2 regions of the Roseateles sp. GW821-FHT03B02 genome follow, and region 2 is predicted to be linked to the other one. Evidence: riboswitches for the same ligand, from Rfam matches in the RefSeq annotation. Region 2 holds a riboswitch; the other holds the start of a gene.

Region 1 (7,449 bases), on a different contig from region 2:
CACGGGCAGGGCCTGACCGGCGTTGACGTAGCGCGAGCGGTTGGGCGCCACCTCGCTCTCCACACCCTGGCCCCAGCTGGCGTAGACCAGCCAGTCAGCGGCGATGGCGTGGCTGAGGGCGACCCAGGGCGTGGTGACGCCTTGCGAGTAGTCCGTCGCGCGTGAGCCGTCCGTGCGCACGCTCTCGCGGTGCAGGCGGGTGTGGCGCAGGCCCAGCCACGCACTCGTGCTGGCCGTCAGCGCCACGCGATCACGCAGATAGAGCTCGTTGCTGCGCTCGTCCCGGTTGGTGTTCTCGTCGGTCAGATCGGGCTGGGCCGCGGTGACGGCGCTGCCGTCGATGTTGCCGGTGCCGGCCCAGTTGTAGGCCTGGCGCTGGAAGCGGCTCTTGAACTGGCTGGTGAGGGCGCCGGCGGTGACGTCGTGCCGCATGCCGGCGAGTTGCACGGGGCCGCTGGCTGAGGCGTCCAGACTCGTCGTGTCGCGGTGCTCGTTCTCGCTGCGGAAGTCGTACAGGTCGTAAGTGCCGTCGGGGCAGAAGCGGTCGGCGTAGTAGCTGCCGTCGGCCGCGCTGCAGCCGTAGGCATAGGCCAGGCGGTCGTCGGTGCGCAGGCGCTGGATGCCGAGCTGGGCCTGGGCGCGCCATTCGCCCCCGAGCTTTTGCTGCACGCGCAGCGACGCGTGCGTGTTGTCGAAGACGACGGGCTGGCTCCAGGGCTGGTTGTTGAGGTTGAGATTCGGGTCGATGCGCTTGGGGTCGGGCAGGTTGTTGCCGAGCAGGCTGAAGCCTTGCTGGCTGGGCTGGCTCTGACGGTTGAACTCGACCTCGGCCTCGACGAGGGTGTCGGGGCTGGCGCGCCAGTCGGCAGCTAGGGCAGCGGTGCGTGAACTGCCCTGGCTGCTGCGCAGCGTGGGGTCGAGGTGTGCGGCGGCGAGGTTCACGCGCAGGCCGAACTCGCGGCTGGCGCCGAAGCGCTGGGAGTGGTCGATGCTGGCCTGCACCGAGCCGCCCTGGACGGCCTCCAGCATCAGGGCCGTGGTGTCGTCGGCCAGCGGGCGCTTGACGACAAAGTTGACCATGCCGGCCGGCGAGCTCGTGCCTGCCTGCATGCCCGAGCTGCCCTTGAGCACCTCGATGCCAGACTTGTTGACGAGCGACAGGGCTGTCTCGCCGCTGACGGGCAGGCCGTCGCGGCGCAGGTTGAAGCGGTTGTCGAGGTCGAAGCCGCGGATCTTGAGCTGCGACCAGTAGCCGACGGCGTTGTAGGCGTCGGAGATGGAGGCGTCGAGCTTGGTGATGCCCGAGAGCTGGCCGATGCCCAGGTCGTCCAGCCTTTCGGCGGACAGGCTCAGCGCCTGCATCGGCAGCCTGGCCGGCGGGTCGCTGAAGCCGGCGAGGCCGGGGGCGGTCTCGGTGGCCTTGCCGGTCACGCTGACCTGGGGCAGGGACTGGGCAGACGCGATGCCGGTGACCAGCAGGGTCGCGGCAGCGGAGATGAGGTGAAAAGTAGGTCTTGCCATCGGAGTGCAAAGCGATGGCAGGTCGGCAAACACTGAAGACGTCAGGCCCCGGAGACGAGAAGGAATGGGGGCCGCGGTTCCGGCTGCTTCCCTGCGCGAGGATTACCTCAATCAGGTTCAAAGGGACTGTCTCAGTCGATGGCGCCAGGCCATCAACACCCCTAGCGAAGACGCGCCACAGAGGTGGTGCGCGGGTGGGATTCTACGAGTTGGCTGCGATTGCGGCCCGGCCGCTCAATCGAAGACCGGCGACTCGACCCCGAGCACCTTGTGCAGCTTCGGGCTGGTCGTCGTGTACTGCAGGTGCACGCGTTTGTCCGGGAAGACGTAGGGCGCCGCGCCGAAGGCCGCCAGCGCGCATTCGTGGAAGCCACTCAGGATGAGCTTCTTCTTGCCCGGGTAGGTGTTCACGTCCCCCACGGCGAAGATGCCGGGCACGCTGGTCTCGAACTTCTCGGTGTCGACGACGATCTGCTTGCGCTCCAGCGCCAGACCCCATTCGGCGATGGGACCGAGCTTGGGACTGAGGCCGAAGAAGGCCAGCACCTGGTCGCAGGGCACGACGCGCGTGATGCCGTCGTTACCGGTGATCTTGACGCCGGTGAGCTGGCCGTCCGCTTCGTCGATGCCCGTGGCCTGGCCGACGATGAACTGCATCTCCATCGCGTCGCAGAGTTCGCGCATCTTGGCCACGCTCGCAGGCGCCGCCCTGAACCCGTCCCTGCGGTGCACGACGATGACGCTTTCGGCCTTGTGCGGGTTGCCATCGGCATTGCCGGCGCAGAAATTCAGCGCCCAGTCGAGAGCCGAGTCGCCGCCGCCCATGATGAGCAGGTTCTTGCCGGCGAACTGCGCGGGGCCCTTGACGCGGTAGTGGACCTGCGTCCCCTCGTACTTCTCGACGCCCTCGACCTTCAGCGTGCGGGGCTGGAAAGAGCCCACGCCGCCCGCGATGAAGACTGTCTTGGCCAGGAACTGCGTGCCCTTGCTGGTCTCGACGAAGAAGCGGCCGCCATGCTCGTCCCCCAGCTTCTGCACCGCCGTCACTTCCTGGCCCAGGTGGAAGGTCGCGCCGAAGGGCTCGATCTGCTTGAGCAGGTTGTCAGTCAGCTCCTTGCCGGTGCACATGGGCACGGCCGGGATGTCGTAGATGGGCTTGTCCGGGTAGAGCTCGATGCACTGGCCACCGGGGTAGGCCAGGCTGTCGATGATGTGGGCCTTGATTTCGAGCAGGCCCAGCTCGAAGACCTGGAAGAGTCCGACCGGCCCGGCGCCGACGATGACGGCATCGGTCTCGATGGCTTCGGGGCGCAGGGAGGCTTGTTCTTGCATGCGAGACGGCGCTGGCGCGCCGGGGTTCAGCGGATCAGTTCGTCCAGCTTGCCCGTCTTGTCCTTCCACTCGTCGGCGTCGGGCAGCGCGGGCTTGCGCTTGGTGATGCTGGGCCACTTCTTGGCCAGGTCCGCGTTCAGCTTGATCATGTGGACCTGATCGCCGGGCACGTCTTCTTCCGGCAGGATGGCGTTGACCGGGCACTCCGGGATGCAGACGGCGCAGTCGATGCACTCGTCCGGGTCGATCGTCAGGAAGTTCGGGCCTTCGCGGAAGCAGTCGACCGGACAGACGTCGACGCAGTCGGTGTACTTGCAGCGGATGCAGGATTCGGTGACGACGTGGGTCATGTTCAGCTCTTGGCAGTGAGGGGCGCCGTCATCGGTGGGATTTCGGGCGAAACAGCGATTTTATTGGACACCGGCCGAGGCAGATCCTGATCCACCACAAGGCTTGCGCCTGTCCCGACAGTGACGACGGTGGGCCGGCCGCGGTGCAGCAGCGCGGCCTGGGCGAGGTTGGCCAGGGCGTGTTCGCTGGTGAGGGCATCGGCGCAGCCAGCGCGGCTGACGGCGAGGGTGGGGGTGTCGGGCGCCCAGCCGGCCGCGAGCAGCTGGCGACCCAGCGCGGCCAACTGGCGGCCGGCCATGTAGAAGACTTCGGTGTCGGCCGAGTGGGCGGCGCGCAGTTCGCCGGCCTCGGTCATGGCGGTCGTCAGGCTGACGCTGCGGCCGCGGCCACGACGGGTCAGCGGGCGCTGGGCCTGGGCCGCGGCGGCCAGGGCCGCAGTGACGCCGGGGACGACCTCGCTGGCGATGCCGGCCTGGGCCAGCGCGATCAGCTCTTCCTCCAGGCGGCCGAAGACGCTGGCGTCGCCGCCCTTGAGGCGCACGACCAGGGCGTTTTCAAGTGCCGCCTTGACGAGCAGCGCATTGATCTCGGTCTGCTTGGCCGAATGCTCGAAGCCGCGCTTGCCGACGGAGATCCAGCGGGCATGGGGCGCCAGCTCGCGCAGGGCCGGGTCGGCCAGCGCGTCGGCGAGCACGACGTCGGCCTGCGACAGCGCACGGGCGCCGCGCAGCGTGATCAGGTCGGCTGCGCCGGGGCCGGCGCTGACGAAGATCACCTTGCCCATGATCACCAGGCCTCGTCCGCCGGAGCGGTCTGAACATCCACCAGCAGTGCGCCGCTGGTGCGGTGGCTGGCCGGGTCGACGACGATCAGCGCGCCGCCGACGCGGTTGTCCTTGAAAGGCTCGACCGGCAGCTCGTGCTGCACTTCCATCTGCACGCGGCCGATGGTGTTGACGGGCAGCTCGTGCGCGTCCTGGGGTTGCAGGGTGTTGATGTCCAGCACCGAGTCGATGGCCGAGATGCGGGCCTGCACCCAGCGATTGCCGTGGCGCACCCAGTACTTGCGGCCGGGCTTGGCGGCTTCGGTATCCAGCCACGCCAGCGTGGCGGGGAAGTGCTTGGTGGACGTGGCCGAGTCTGGCGTGACGATCCAGTCGCCGCGGCTGACGTCGAGCTGGCGGTCCAGCACCAGGCCGGCCGAGTCGCCGGCTTCGGCGCTGGCGACGGTCTCACCGGCCAGTCGCACTTCCGCGACCACCGCCGTCTGCCTGGACGGCAGCACTTCGATGGTGTCGCCGGCCTTGACGGCGCCGTGGGCGATGCGGCCCCACAGCACGCGCGGCTGCACGCCGGTGCCCTGGGATTGGTAGGCGTCCTTCTGTACGTATTGCACGGGCAGCGACAGCGGCGCGTCGGTGCGCTCGCTCAGCGTGGGCAGGCGCTCCAGCACCTGCAGCAGGCTCTCGCCGCTCCACCAGGGCGCGTCCAGCGGCTGGGTGACGTTGTCGCCACGCAGGGCGCTGACGGGCACCGTGGCGGCCACGTTCAGGCCGGCAGCGGCAGCGAACTTGTCGAGAGCCGCCTTCACCTTGGCGAAGCCGGCACCGGCGTCGTCCAGCGCGTCGATCTTGTTGATGGCGAAGACGATGCTGGGCACGCGCAGCAGCTGCGCCAGCAGCGAATGGCGGCGCGTCTGCGGCAGCAGCACCACTTCGTCCTGTGTCAGGTCGAGCTTGGTGATGTCCACCAGCACCACGGCGGCGTCGCTGCCCGCGGCGGCCGTGACCATGTTTCGGGTGTACTGCTCATGGCCGGGGGCGTCGGCAATGATGAACTTGCGCGTCTTGGTGGCGAAGTAGCGGTAGGCCACGTCGATGGTGATGCCCTGCTCGCGCTCGGCTTCGAGGCCGTCGGTCAGCAGGCTCAGGTCGATGGGCCGGCCGGCGGCGCGGCGCTCCAGCGTGTCGAGCTGGTCGGCCAGGATGGCCTGGCCGTCGAACAGCAGGCGGCCGATCAGCGTGCTCTTGCCGTCGTCAACGGAGCCCGCCGTTAGGAATCGCAGCGCCTTCATCAGAAATACCCTTCCTTCTTGCGCTTCTCCATGGAAGCTTCACTGGTGCGGTCGTCCATGCGCGTGGCACCGCGCTCGCTGACGGTGACGGTCAGCGTCTCGGCCACGACCTCGCTCGCGTTGGCGGCGGGGCTCTCGACCGGGCAGGTGCAGGTCATGTCGCCCACGGTGCGGAAGCGCACGGTGGCGGTCTCGACGGTCTCGCCGGCCTCGGGCGGCGTCACCTCGGTCAGCGGCACCAAGAGGCCCTTGCGGCGGATGACCTGGCGCTCGTGGGCGTAGTACATCTGCGGCAGCGGGATGTTCTCGCGGGCGATGTAGAGCCACACGTCCAGCTCGGTCCAGTTGCTGATGGGGAAGCAGCGGAAGTGCTCGCCCGGGCGGATGCGCGTGTTGAACAGCGTCCACAGCTCGGGGCGTTGCTCTTTGGGCTGCCATTGGCCGAAGCTGTCGCGGTGGCTGAAGATGCGCTCCTTGGCGCGCGCCTTTTCCTCGTCGCGGCGGGCGCCGCCGATCAGGGCGTCGAACTTGTGTTCCTCGATGGTCTCCAGCAGGGTCACGGTCTGGTGGCCGTTGCGGCTTTCCAGCGGATGGCTGAGGCGGATAGTGCCCTTGGCCATCGAGTCTTCGAGGTGGCCCACGACCAGGCGCTCGCCCATGTCGGCCACGCGCTGGTCACGGAAGGTGATGACCTCGGGGAAGTTGTGGCCCGTGTCGATGTGAACCAGCGGGAAGGGCAGGTGGCCCGAGTAGCCGCTGGGGTGGGCCGCGTTCTTCATCTTGAAGGCCTTCTCGGCCAGGCGCAGCACGACGCACGAGTCCTTGCCGCCGGAGAAGAGCAGGGCGGGGCGCTCGAAGCTCGCGGCCACCTCGCGCAGGATGAAGATGGCTTCCTCTTCCAGCGCATCCAGGTGGGCGTGGTCGACGTCGGCGATGAGTTGTTCGGGTTTCACAGCAGCATTCATGATTTGGCGTGCAGGCCGCATTCCTTGGTGGAGTCTTCCCACCACCAGCGGCCGGCCCTGAAGTCTTCACCGACCGCGATGGCGCGCGTGCAAGGCGCGCAGCCGATCGAGGGCATGAACTGGTCATGCAGCGGGTTGTAAGGAACCTCGTATTTTTGAACATAGGCCCAGACCTCGGCCCAGGTCCAGTCCGCGATGGGGCTGATCTTGCGCCGGCCATTGCCGTCATCCTCGTCAAAGGCCACGTCGGCGCGCGCGCCTGACTGCTCACGGCGCAGCCCGGTGATCCAGGCCGAGCGGCCCGTCATCATGCGGCCCAGAGGCTCCATCTTGCGCAGGCCGCAGCAGGCCTTGCGCAGCTCGATGCTCTTGTACATCGCGTCCTCGCCCTCCTTGCGGACGAACTGGATGACGGCATCCGCGACGGGCTTGAAAACTTCGACCTCGCGGCCGTAGCGCTCGGCGATGCGTGGCAGCAGTGCCAGCGTCTCGGCATGCAGCCTGCCCGTGTCCAGCGTGGCAATGGCGATGGGCAGCCGTGTGCGGGCGATCAGGTCGGTGATGACCATGTCTTCCACGCCCAGGCTGCTGCTCTGCACCAAGCCGTCGCCATGCTCGATGCTGGCATCGCGCAGACGCTGAAGGGCAGCCTCGATCTTGGCGTCCAGAGCAGGCGTCCACCTGGCGTACAGGCCGATGGCATTGCCCGTCGCAGGCGCGGCCGCCCAGGGCAGGCTGCTCACTTCGCTCATGCTGCGCTCCGCTGGAACCAGGGGCGGGTCTCGCTGACGTCGCCCTGGTAGAAGCCCACCGGCGCGAACAGGTCCAGGGCCTTCTGTGCCGCGGCCTTGGACTGGTCGCCGCGCAGCACGACTTCATCGAAGCCGGTGCGGGCCAGCAGCTGCATCATGTCCACCAGCACCTCACCGCGGGCGCGGATGGCGCCCTTGAACTTGTGGCGGATGCGCAGCAGGTGAGCCTGGCTGTAGGCGCGGCCGTCGGTCCACTTGGGGAAGTCGAGCACGATCAGCGCGATGCGGGGCAGGTCGGGCGCGAGCTGGTGGATGTCGGCGTCGTTGGGGAACTCGATGGCGACCGGCACGTCGGCCGGCCAGTGGCCCTTGACCGCGTGCCATTGCTCCAGGCTCAGCAGCCGGTTCGGCGCCGGATCAGGGTCGGGCTTGGGGCCGTCTTCGCCGACGGCGTG
Region 2 (7,449 bases):
AGTGGCGCGCGGCAGCAGCTCCTCCCGGTAGGCGCGCACGAGCGCCTCATCGGCCAGGCTGGCACCCGTGGAGGCCCGCAGCACGGGGTCGACGACCAGGGCCACCGGCGTCCGCTCGCGCAGGCGATCGACCCAGCGCGTGACGACGCGCAGCTGCTCGACGCCGCCGAGCAGGCCGGTCTTGACGGCCAGCGGCGGCAGATCGTCGGCTAGCGCCGCGAGCTGGGCGTCGAGCTGCCCGGCGGCCACCGGGAAGACGGCCTGCACGGCGACGCTGCTCTGCGCCGTCAGCGCCGCGGCGATGGGGCAGAGGTGCACGCCCGCGGCGTCGGCCGCGCGCTGGTCGGCCGACAGGCCGGCACCGCCGCCGCTGTCCAGGCCGGCGATGCTCCAGATGATGGGGGGCTTGCCGGAGTTCATGCGATGAGGAAGGGGCGTCCGCCCACCGGCGTGCTGGCCACGGCCATGTCTTGCCGGGCCATGACGCCGGCCTCGAAGCCGAGGCGCCCGGCCGTGACGGTCTGGCCGAAGGCGGCAGCCATGCGGATGGGATCGCCGGCATGGGCGACGGCGGAGTTCAGCAGCACGCCATCGAAGCCCAGCTCCATGGCCTGCGCCGCATGCGAGGGCGCGCCGATGCCGGCGTCCACGATCAGCGGCACGCCGGGCAGGCGCTCGCGCAGTGTGCGCAGCGCGAAGGGGTTCAGCAGGCCCTGGCCCGAGCCAATGGGTGCGCCCCAGGGCATCAGCAGCTCGCAGCCCGCGTCCAGCAGACGGCGGCAGGTGACGAGGTCGTCGGTGCAGTAGGGGAAGACCTGGAAGCCGTCCTTCACCAGCTGCTCGGCGGCCGCGACCAGCTCCCAGGGATCGGGCTGCAGCGTGTACTCGTCGCCGACGACTTCGAGCTTGACCCAGGGCGTGTCGTACAGCTCGCGGGCCATGTGCGCCAGCGTGATGGCCTCCTGCGCGGTGCGGCAGCCGGCGGTGTTGGGGAGCAGGTGGCCGCCGCCGAGCTTCAAGGTCTCGCGGATGGCGGCGACGAAGCCGTTGTCGCCAGCCGCCGCCAGCGTGCGCTTCAGGCCGACGGTCAGCACCTGGGCGCCGCTGGCGCGGGTGGCCTGGCGCAGCACCTCGGGTGAGGGATAGCCGGCGGTGCCGAGCAGGAAGCGGCTCGTGAGCGTTCGGCCGTAGAGGGTCCAGGTCATTCAGCCTCCTGTGATCGGTTGGATGAGCGTCAGTTCGTCGCCCGGCTGGATCAGCGTCGCCTCGCGCCGAGCGCGCGGTACGAAGACGCCGTTGAGGGCCGTGGCGACGTCATGCGGTGCCCGGCCCTGTTCGGCCAGCAGCAGGGCCACGCTCAGGCCCTCGCGCCAGGGCCGGGGTTGGTGGTTCAGCGTGAACTCAGACATGTCGAAGTGCCTTCTCTGCCAGCGCCGGCGCCAGCAGCCAGCCGTGGCGGAACAGCCCGTTGATGCGCAGCAGGCCGGGTTCGTGATGGACGCACGGCCGGTGGTCCGGCAGCGCCGGGCGCAGGTTGGTTTCCATGTGGACGATGCGCGCCTCGGCCAGACCGGGCAGCACGCTGTGAGCGGCGGCCATCAGCTCGACGGCGCTGCGCAGGCTGACGGGCGAGCGGTCCTCGCTCTCCACCTCCGACGCACCGACGACGATGACATCGCCCGGCCGCGGCACGAGGTAGACGCGGTGGCGCGGGTGCATCAGCCGCACCGGCCGGCCCAGCCCCACACCGGGCGCGTGCAGCCACAGGATCTCGCCGCGCACGCCGCGCAGCGCGGGCAGGTCGGGCTTGGCGCCGAGGCCACGGGTGTCGATGACGAGATCGGCGTCCAGCCACTGGCCGTCGTCCAGCGCCAGCCGGCACGGCTGCACGGCGACGGCGCTGCGGCCCCAGAACCAGTCGACGCCGGACGCGCTCTCGGCCAGCGCTGCCAGCAGTTCGCGCGGCAGCAGCTGGCCCTCGCCGGGCAGCAGCCAGGCCTTGAGGTCGGGGGCCAGATCGGGTTCCAGGGCCGCCAGCGCGGCGCGGTCCAGCGGCTGCGGGCCATCGGGCATGCGGGCCAGCACGCGCTGCGCAGCGCCCAGGTCGCTGCCGTGGGCCAGCAGCAGGCTGCCACACGTGCGCACGAGGTCGGGCCGGCCCAGCGCCTCGGCGATGGCGGGCCACAAGGCCAGTGACCGCCAGCCCAGGTCGGCGATCTCCGGCTCCGCATGCTCGCGCTCGGCCAGCGGGCTCAGCATGCCCGCCGCCGAGAAGCCGGCCGCGGCGGACTCGCGCGGCCCGGCGGCCGGGTCGGCCACCGTGACGCGATGCCCGGCCCGCGCCAGCTGCCAGGCCAGCAGCCGGCCCATGACGCCGGCGCCTGCAATGGCGATGTCCATCAGGCTTGAGGCTTGATGGGGATGTAGAACTCGCCGCCCGCGGCCTTGAACTCGGCAGACTTCTGCGCCATGCCGTCGGCCACGACATCGGCCGCCTCCAGGCCTTGCGAAGCCGCGTAGTCGCGCACGTCCTGCGTAATCTTCATGGAGCAGAACTTCGGGCCGCACATGGAGCAGAAGTGGGCCTCCTTGGACGAGTCCTTGGGCAGCGTCTCGTCGTGATAGTCGCGCGCGGTGTCGGGATCCAGACCGAGGGCGAACTGGTCGTTCCAGCGGAATTCGAAGCGCGCCTTGCTCATCGCGTCGTCGCGGGCACGCGCGCCGGGATGGCCCTTGGCGATGTCGGCCGCATGCGCCGCGATCTTGTAGGCGATCAGGCCCTGCTTCACGTCGTCGCGGTCGGGCAGGCCCAGGTGCTCCTTGGGCGTCACATAGCAGAGCATGGCCGTGCCCATCCAGCCGATCATGGCCGCGCCTATTGCAGAGGCGATGTGGTCGTAGCCGGGGGCGATGTCGATGGTCAGCGGCCCCAGCGTGTAGAACGGCGCCTCGTGGCAGTGCTTCAACTGCTCGGCCATATTGGCCTGGATCAAATGCATGGGCACGTGGCCCGGGCCTTCGATCATGGTCTGCACGTCGTGCTTCCACGCCACCTTGGTCAACTCGCCCAGGGTGCGCAGCTCGGCGAACTGGGCCTCGTCGTTGGCATCGGCGCCGCTCCCGGGGCGCAGGCCGTCGCCCAGCGAGAAGGTCACGTCGTAGGCCCTCATGATTTCGCAGATCTCTTCGAAGTGCGTGTACAGGAAGTTCTCGCGGTGGTGGGTGATACACCACTTGGCCAGGATCGAGCCGCCGCGCGACACGATGCCGGTGCGGCGCTTGGTGGTCAGGTGGATGAAGGGCAGGCGCAGGCCGGCGTGGATGGTGAAGTAGTCGATGCCCTGCTCGGCCTGCTCGATCAGCGTGTCGCGGAAGATGGCCCAGCTCAGGTCCTCGGCCACGCCACCGACTTTTTCGAGTGCCTGGTAGATAGGTACGGTGCCGATGGGCACGGGCGAGTTGCGCACGATCCAGTCGCGCGTGGTGTGGATGTTGCGGCCGGTGGAAAGGTCCATCACCGTGTCCGCGCCCCAGCGGATGGACCAGACCAGCTTCTCGACTTCCTCTTCGATGCTGGACGTGACGGCCGAGTTGCCGATGTTGGCGTTGACCTTAACGAGGAAGTTGCGGCCGATGATGGTCGGCTCCAGCTCCGTGTGGTTGATGTTGGCGGGGATGACCGCGCGGCCACGGGCGATCTCGTCGCGCACGAACTCTGGTGTGATGACATCGGGAATGGCGGCACCCAGAGAATCGCCGCGCAGGCGCTGCTCGCGCTCGGCGTCACCCAGGTAGTTGCGCATCCACTCGCGCTTGCCGTTCTCGCGCAGCGCAACGAACTCCATCTCCGGCGTGACGATGCCGCGGCGGGCGTAGTGCAGCTGGCTGACATTGGCACCATGCACTGCGCGGCGCGGTTGGCGCTGCAGGGCTGCGGCCTCGGCGCGGAGCTGGGCGATGCGCTCGTTGTCCTCCTTGCCGCCATCGTCCAGCGCGACGCGCGTGCGGCCGACATAGGCCTCGGTATCGGCGCGGTCTGTGACCCAGCCGGCGCGAATGGGCGGCAGGCCGCGGCGCACGTCGATCTGGGCGCCGGGGTCGGTGTAGGGGCCGGAGGTGTCGTGCACGACGACAGTTTCGCCATTCGTCAGCGCGATCTCGCGCATCGGCACGCGCACATCCGGCCGGCTGCCGGTGATGTAGGCCTTGGTCGACGCGGGAAAGGTTTCGCGCGTCAGCGACAGGCGCTCGTCGAGCGAGAAGTGTTTTTCGGGGGCGTTCAAGGCGGTCTCCTGGAGCAGTGGGTCGGTTGCTCCGTGGCCGCCTGTGTGGACGCAGGCGAGGGTGGCCCCTCGCCTGCATGCCTGAGGCATGCGCTCTCCTTACGCCGGTATTAGCCGGTTCAAGTTCACGGGTTCGGTCCTCTCTGACCGTCTCAGCGTCTGGGCTCGGCTTTTCAGCCAAGCCCGGGCACCCCGGAGCGGGGGCGATTGTGCGGGTCAACGCGCACGCTTGGCAAGCCCGATGGCGCAAGAAAGCAGAGCTGTCGCAATGGCGAAGCTCAGCCGCAGACCACCCGCGGTGAAGACGGCGGCCATCGCTGACGCGCCGCTGATGAGGCCGAGGTTGCGCGACAGCGTCAGCAGGCCGGACACGACGCCACGCTGCTCGGCCGCCACGCCCGCCATGACGGCCGTGTTGTTGGCGGCCTGGAAGAGCGCATAGCCGGGCGTGACGATGACCAGCGGCCCCACGTAAGCAATGGCGCCGAGCGATGCGGGCAACAGCGCGATCAGCCCGCAGCCGGCCACCATCGCCGCGAGGCCCAGCAAGGCCATGCGCCGCGGGCCGAAGCGGTCCACCAGCCGGCCCGCGGGCACGCCGCTGAAGGCCGACACGACGGGGCCGATGGACATCAGCGCGCCCACTGCCGCCGCGCCCAGGCCCAGCGCACCGCTGAGGTGGAAGGGGCCGACAACGAGGGTGGCCATCATGACGGCTGAGACGGCGGCGTTCATAGCCAGGGCGCCGCTCAGGGCCGGGTCGCGCAGGCGCTCCAGCCTCACCAGGGGCGATGCGGCCCGGGCTTCGGTGCGAAGGAATATCAGCAGCCCGACGGCGGCGGCAGCGAGCAGGCCGAGGTGGCGCGTCATCGCCAGGGCAAAGGCCGCCAGCGTCAGCGCGAGCCACAGCGTGCCGGGCAGATCGAAGCCCGCCGCCCTTCCCTGCCCCGGGTCGGCGGGCAGACGCCGCCAGGCCAGCGCGAGGGCGAGCAGGCCCAGCGGCAGGTTGACCGCAAAGACAGCCTGCCAACCCAGGGCGCCGATCAGCACGCCGCCCAACGACGGCCCCAGCGCCGTGCCAACCGCCGACATCGTGCCCAGCAGCCCCATCGCGCTGCCGGTGCGCGCCTTGGGCAGGGCCGCGCCCACCATGGCCATCGCCAGCGCCATCATGGCCGCCGCGCCCACGCCCTGCAGCACGCGGGCGGCGATCAGCCAGGGCAGCGTGGGCGCCAGCGCGCAGAGCGCCGACGCGACGGTGAACAGCGCGACGCCGGCCAGCAGCACCCGTCGCCTGCCGGCCAGATCGCCCAGCCGGCCCGCGCCGACGATGAGGGTGGTCGTCGCGAGCAGATAGGCCAGCACCACCCACTGCACCTCGGCGAAGCCGGCGCCGAAGGCGGCAGCCAGCGTCGGCAGGGCGATGTTGGCGCTGCTGACGGCCAGGGACGGCAGCAGCGTGCACAGGGCCAGGCTGGCGAGTGCGCCGAAAACCGGCGCGGCGGGGGATGGAGCAAGGGTCGTGGCCGTCATGCCGCAACCTTAGGCATTGGCCGGACATAGCGGAAGACGCATCATCTGCACTTCATCAATGCACCAAACGCCATGCCAGACCCCGACCTCAACCTGCTGCTGACGCTGGACGCCCTGCTCACCGAGGGCAGCGTGGCCGGCGCCGCCCGACGGCAGGGGCTGAGCCCGTCGGCGATGAGCCGGTCCCTGGCCCGCCTGCGCGAGACCACGGGCGACCCGCTGCTGGTGCGCGCCGGGCGAGGGTTGGTGCCCTCGCCGCGTGCGCTGGAACTGCGCGAGCGCATCGGCGCGCTGGTGCAGGAGGCAAGGGCCGCGCTGCGGCCGGCAGCGGCATTGCAGTTGGACCGGCTGGATCGCGAGTTCACGCTGCGCACGCGGGAAGGCTTTGTCGAGAACTTCGGTGCGGCGCTGCTGGCACGCGTAAACGCCGAGGCGCCCGGCGTGCGCCTGCGCTTCCTGTCCAAGCCGGACCGCGACAGCACGCCGCTGCGAGACGGCCGCGTGGATCTGGAGACCGGTGTCGTCGGCAGCACGACGGGGCCGGAGCTGCGCGCCCAGACGCTATTCCGCGAACGCTTCGTCGCCGTCGTGCGCCCCGGCCACTCCCTGGCCCGAGGCAAGCCCACGGCCGCGCGCTACGTGGCCGGCCGCCACATCGCCATCTCCCGAGGCACCACGGCGCCGGGCCCGGTCGAAACCGCGTTGGCGACCCTGGGCTTGAGCCGCGACATCGTCGTCACCGTGGCCGGCTTCGCCGAGGCGCTGGCTTTGGCGCGCGCCTCCGACCTGGTCGCCACCGTGCCCGAGCGCCACACCGCGCATCTGCGTGAGGGCATGCCGGCCCTGGACCTGCCGCTTGGTCTGCAGCCCTTCGCCGTCTCGTTGATCTGGCATCCGCGCCTGGACGGCGACGCCGCTCATCGCTGGCTGCGCGGCTGTGTGCGCGAGGTCTGCGCCGCCAGCTAAAAAAGGCCGGCCACTTGCGCGGCCGGCCCAGGGCGCTGGAGCGCGCTCGAGGGAGAACCTATTCCTTGTCAGCCGGCATCGCACCGGGCATGCCATGCAGCGGCAGCGCACTGGCGCCGCCCTGCTCTGCCACCTTCCTGGCGGGCCTCTTTTCCCGAGTGAGGTAGCTGTAGAGCACCGGCACCACCACCAGCGTCAGCAGCGTGGAGGTGATGACGCCGCCGATGATGGCGCGGCCCATCGGCGCCTGGATTTCGCCACCATCGTTCAGCGCGATGGCCATGGGCAGCATGCCGAAGACCATGGCGGCCGTCGTCATGATGATGGGGCGCATACGGATGAGACCCGCCTGCAGCAGCGCGTCGGCAATCGTCGCGCCGGCCTTGCGGGCGTGGTTGGCGAAGTCCACCAGAAGAATCGCATTCTTGGTCACCAGGCCCATCAGCATGACCAGGCCAATCATCGAGAAGACGTTCAGCGTCGACCTCCACAGCAGCAGGGCCAGCATCACGCCAATCAGCGCCAGCGGCAGCGAGGCCATGATGGCGATGGGCTGCAGGAAGCTGCCGAACTGGCTGGCCAGCACGATGTAGATGAAGATCACCGCCAGGCCCATGGCCGCGAGCAGGCCGTTGAAGGCCTCGGCCTGCTGCTTGCCGGCGCCGTC

Evidence for each region. Region 2 has a riboswitch for thiamine pyrophosphate ahead of thiC (phosphomethylpyrimidine synthase ThiC). Riboswitches for the same ligand answer to the same signal wherever they lie in the genome.
Region 1: linked by a shared signal. The riboswitch ahead of AC07VX_RS18730 (TonB-dependent siderophore receptor) and the one ahead of thiC (phosphomethylpyrimidine synthase ThiC) in region 2 are both predicted to bind thiamine pyrophosphate.

Annotation. Positions count from the first base shown of each region.
Region 1 covers NZ_JBWKUV010000007.1:95,984-103,432, reverse strand. Annotated here, with positions in the region: gene AC07VX_RS18730 (TonB-dependent siderophore receptor) at 1-1,521, opposite strand, end outside; TPP riboswitch at 1,593-1,694, opposite strand; gene AC07VX_RS18725 (NAD(P)/FAD-dependent oxidoreductase) at 1,756-2,853, opposite strand; gene fdxA (ferredoxin FdxA) at 2,880-3,203, opposite strand; gene cobA (uroporphyrinogen-III C-methyltransferase) at 3,206-3,988, opposite strand; gene AC07VX_RS18710 (sulfate adenylyltransferase subunit 1) at 3,991-5,277, opposite strand; gene cysD (sulfate adenylyltransferase subunit CysD) at 5,277-6,242, opposite strand; gene AC07VX_RS18700 (phosphoadenylyl-sulfate reductase) at 6,239-6,994, opposite strand; gene AC07VX_RS18695 (DUF934 domain-containing protein) at 6,991-7,449, opposite strand, start outside.
Region 2 covers NZ_JBWKUV010000002.1:286,945-294,393, reverse strand. Annotated here, with positions in the region: gene AC07VX_RS07640 (bifunctional hydroxymethylpyrimidine kinase/phosphomethylpyrimidine kinase) at 1-420, opposite strand, end outside; gene AC07VX_RS07635 (thiazole synthase) at 417-1,205, opposite strand; gene thiS (sulfur carrier protein ThiS) at 1,206-1,409, opposite strand; gene AC07VX_RS07625 (FAD-dependent oxidoreductase) at 1,402-2,400, opposite strand; gene thiC (phosphomethylpyrimidine synthase ThiC) at 2,400-4,283, opposite strand; TPP riboswitch at 4,363-4,488, opposite strand; gene AC07VX_RS07615 (MFS transporter) at 4,500-5,816, opposite strand; gene AC07VX_RS07610 (LysR family transcriptional regulator) at 5,889-6,782, shown strand; gene AC07VX_RS07605 (efflux RND transporter permease subunit) at 6,841-7,449, opposite strand, start outside.